2 regions of the Shewanella sp. SNU WT4 genome follow, and region 2 is predicted to be linked to the other one. Evidence: predicted binding sites of a transcription regulator. Region 2 holds the regulator's gene; the other holds the start of a gene.
What was found. The regulator LexA, encoded in region 2, represses DNA repair genes until DNA is damaged. The targets are predictions, from matches to a motif close to TACTGTATNNNNATACAGTA.

Region 1 (2,208 bases), 120 kb from region 2:
ACGCCGAATCTGTGCTGCTCATCGATAATGACCAAGGCTAAATGCTTGAACTGTACTTGCTCTTGGAAAATGGCGTGGGTGCCAACCACCATTTGCGCTTCACCGCTAGCAATGCGCTCTAAACTTGTGGCTCTGGCCTTGCCTTTAAGCTTGCCGGCTAACCAGCCCACTTGAACGCCTAAGGGCGCGAACCAAGCGTTAAAATTATTGGCGTGTTGCTCAGCAAGTAGCTCGGTCGGCGCCATTAAAGCCACCTGAAAACCATTAGCTATGGCTTTTAACGCGGCAAGCGCTGCCACTAAGGTTTTACCTGAACCAACATCCCCTTGAACTAAGCGCATCATAGGTTGGCTGAGTTGCATGTCATGATGAATATCCGCTACCACTCTTTGCTGCGCGCCTGTGGGGGTAAACGGCAGGCTTTCAAGAAAAGGAATAGTCAGTGCGCTAGCATCAGCCATGGCGATGGCACGATCGCGATTACTGCGTTGGCGTAATTGCAGCATAGATAAATTGTGCGCCAGTAACTCTTCTTGAATTAAGCGTTGCTGCGCCGGATGTTGGCCTTGTTCTAATTGCCACAGCGCGACATCGGCTGGCGGGCGATGCAATAAGCGCAGCGCATCACTGAGTTGTAAGTGATTAGGGCGCAAGGGCTCTGGCAATAATTCCGGTAGACTGCCTTGGGCTAATAACTCAAGTGCTTGGTTGGTGAGTTTTTTCCAGCTGCTTTGCTTTAATCCCTCAGTGGTGGGATACACAGGCGTTAAGCTTTCTTCGGCCGTAAAAATTTCACCCGCATGCACTAGTTTATATTCGGGATGAACGATTTCTAACTGGTGCTGGCCGCGCCTAATTTCACCATAAGCCCTAATAAACATGCCATTTTGCATGCTATTACGCTGGGCGGCGCTAAAGTTGAAAAATCTTAGGGTAGCGCTGCCGCTTGCATCTTGCACCTGACAAACCAGCATACGCTTGCGCCCTTGCAGAACTTGGCTTGAGATGATTTCAGCTTCAAGGGTCGCCTGATGGCCTGGCATTAATTGCGCAATAGGATAAATACGGGTGCGGTCTTCGTAGCGCAGAGGTAAGTGGAACAGCAGATCCTGAACAGTGTGAATGCCTAGCTTGTTGAGCTTTTCAGCCATTTTAGTAGCAACACCTTTAAGCTCGGTGATTGCCATAAGATCCAATTGTGGCAACGCTTTAGTACCCAATCACTGTGAATTTATACATATATTAACAGAGTCTGGGTTTTAGGCAATCAATGGCGTATTGCTTGAGGGAAGGGGCAGGGATCAAAAAGGCATAAACGATACATCTGACGCGGCTAGAAGCCAATGTCAGCACTGATTGCTGACATTGGTTCAAGCTTAATTGTTTTGATGTCTTGCTAGGCCAATTCGACAAGCCATGCAATTAAGATGGTTATTAGATAGTTACTTGGCTAACTAAATAACTAATGTAAGCAATATAACCCGCTAACATGACCGCCCCTTCTCGGCGACCTAAACGCAAGCCAGTATAAGCAAAAGGCAATAAAATAGCCGCTAACGCTAACATCACAATAAAGTCTAAGCTTTGAAATCCGGCTGACGAGATAGGTGAAATTAAGACGGTAATACCTAAAATCCCCAGAATGTTAAAGATGTTAGAGCCAACTATGTTGCCAATGGCGATATCACTTTGGCCTTTGAGGGCGGCAAGCACTGAGGTTACAAATTCAGGCATACTGGTGCCGACAGCGACAATAGTTAAGCCAATAATAACTTCACTAATCCCAAAGGTGCGGGCTAAATCCACTGCGCCATCCACAAACAGAATGCCGCCACCCACTAATAAGGCAATACCGCCGACAATCAGTAATATTGATAACCACGGCGCTTGTGGTGAGTTATCAATTTCTACTTCGGTATTCTGTTTTTTGGAGTCTATATAGCTAAAGACTAAATAGGCAATTAACAGCCCAAATAACAGTGCGCCATCGAAATGCGATAACTCGCCATCAATTAATACTACCCATAACAAGATGCTCACGGCAATCATGATGGGAATATCACGCTTAACCATTTGCGATTGCACTGTGATTGGGCGGATTAACGCGGTAATCGCCAAAATTAAGCCAATGTTGGCAATGTTGGAACCAATCACATTGCCTAATGCTATGCCTGAATTGCCTGCCAAGGCTGACTTGACACTGACGGC
Region 2 (2,208 bases):
CGGCCCTGTCATCACTTTGCGCTGACGGCTAAAGTGAACCCTGGCAACCCGCGCAAGTTTATGGGCGATCTGCTGATCCGTGCCATGCTCGTCAGCCATATAACGCAGCGACACAGCATTAGAAAATTGCACAAAATTATGGCGACCTAAGAATAAGATCATAAAAAATTTGCGCAGCCAATTAGGATCTTCGCGCTCTAACACTGCGGCTTTCATAGTGTCATCTTCTTTACCTGGTGTCCGTCCCCAAAACAGACTCACAGGTACAAGTTGAATTTCCAAATCAGGATTAGCTCTGTGCATTTGCAGCAGAGTTTTAAATTCACTTAAGAAGGCATCACTTGATGGCCGATTGCCAATCATAGGTTTAGCGCGATTTAAGCACACAACTCGCGGCAGTGCTTTGCCGTGGCATTCCAACTCATCGTAAGGGCTAGGTAAACCAAACTTAGCGGTGACATCGCTCAAGGCGGCCATATCGCTGAAAGATTCAGTTTTCATTACATAAATGAGCGGTTTTTTAGGATCAAGATTTAGATCGGCAAAGGGATCTGTGGGCACAACGATTGTGTGCACTAGCTTGCGCTGAAACCAGCGCAACACTGTCATTACGAAAGAGTCTTGTTTGGCCATTGTTATTATGCAATTCAGGTCACGTTAATAGTCCTATAGAATACCAGAACAGGCTACTTGATAGCGAATCTCTACTTAAAACAAACCTTGGCGAATACTTGCGCCAGCACAAATACTGTATATACTAACAGTAACTGTATAGAAAGACAGGAACCAACATGAGACCTTTAACACCCCGCCAAGCAGAGATTTTAGAACTGATTAAACGCAATATCAGCGAAACTGGTATGCCGCCAACTCGTGCAGAAATTGCGACTCAGTTAGGGTTTCGCAGTGCCAATGCCGCCGAAGAGCATTTAAAAGCGCTGGCAAAAAAAGGGTGTATTGAAATCATGCCTGGTACTTCTCGCGGTATTCGTCTGCCGCCAGAAGAAGTGGTAGAAATTGAGACTGGTCTGCCACTCATTGGCCAAGTTGCTGCGGGCGAGCCTATTCTTGCCCAGCAACATGTCGAAAGTTATTTTCAGGTTGATGCCACCATGTTCCATCCTGCTGCCGACTTCTTATTAAAAGTTCGCGGCGATAGCATGAAGAACATCGGCATTCTTGAAGGTGATTTGCTAGCCGTGCATAAAATGCAAGAAGCTCGCAATGGCCAAATTGTGGTGGCTCGAGTTGATGATGACGTCACAGTTAAGCGCTTTGAAAAGAAAGGGAAAATAATTTATCTACACCCTGAAAATGATGAATATTCCCCGATAGTTGTTGATCCTAGCTATCAAGAACTGACTATAGAAGGCTTAGCCGTAGGCATTATTCGTAATGGTGGTTGGCTATGACCACCAAAACAGTAAATTCAGCAGGTCACCCCGGATTATGGTGCGCTAATACTCGGCGCGTTCATCAAACCATGATAGAAAGCTTACCAACCCATAGCCAAGGGCGAATTGAGCTTGAAAAAATTGCCCCACAACTGGTACGTCTCAGTCACCAAGGCCAATGGATAGTCTTAATTAATCCGCCCAACATAGGTTATAAAACCATGTTGGCCGCGGCAGGTGTTCGCTTAGATAGAGTCTTACTCGTAAAAGCCAAAGATGAAGTTGAAGCCTTATGGGCGAGTGAAATTGCCCTTACCAATGGTACCTGCAGCGCCGTATTAACTTGGGTTTCTATGTTAGATCAACGCGATCAGCGCCGCATGCAATTAGTTGAACGCAATGCTCGGGCGATTGGTTTTATTTTTGAACATACCAATTTGACAGGTAGTGATGAACTCGCGTTTAAGGCCCCGCAGACCTTACTGCGTGCCATGCATTAGCACCTAAACATAATCTAAAAATCTAAGCTCGAAATTCACTCATTCAAAATCTAGGCTCGCAGCCTAAGCTCAAAATTTAAATGCAAACCAAGTTCAGCCCAACATAGTGCTGCAGATTAAATTCTGCAGGCATGTCTTAGCTATTACTCATCATCAATACCAGCATTCATTTCAGTCAGCAAGCCACGCCCTATACTTTCAATCTTTATTGATTTCTAAATTTATGACTTTTCAGCTATATATCTATGGTATGGAAAATTAAGTTGCTGCTAACTTTAATGAATAATGGATTTATCTGATTAACGATTAGTGTC

Region 1: recG (ATP-dependent DNA helicase RecG) is a predicted target of LexA. The motif match lies at 1,222-1,241, and genes of this name have one in related genera.

What each region holds. Positions count from the first base shown of each region.
Region 1 covers NZ_CP041151.1:688,934-691,141, forward strand. The annotation lists gene recG (ATP-dependent DNA helicase RecG) at 1-1,205, opposite strand, end outside; gene FJQ87_RS03100 (calcium/sodium antiporter) at 1,435-2,208, opposite strand, start outside.
Region 2 covers NZ_CP041151.1:573,260-575,467, reverse strand. The annotation lists gene plsB (glycerol-3-phosphate 1-O-acyltransferase PlsB) at 1-633, opposite strand, end outside; gene lexA (transcriptional repressor LexA) at 792-1,412, shown strand; gene FJQ87_RS02625 (SulA-like leucine-rich domain-containing protein) at 1,409-1,894, shown strand.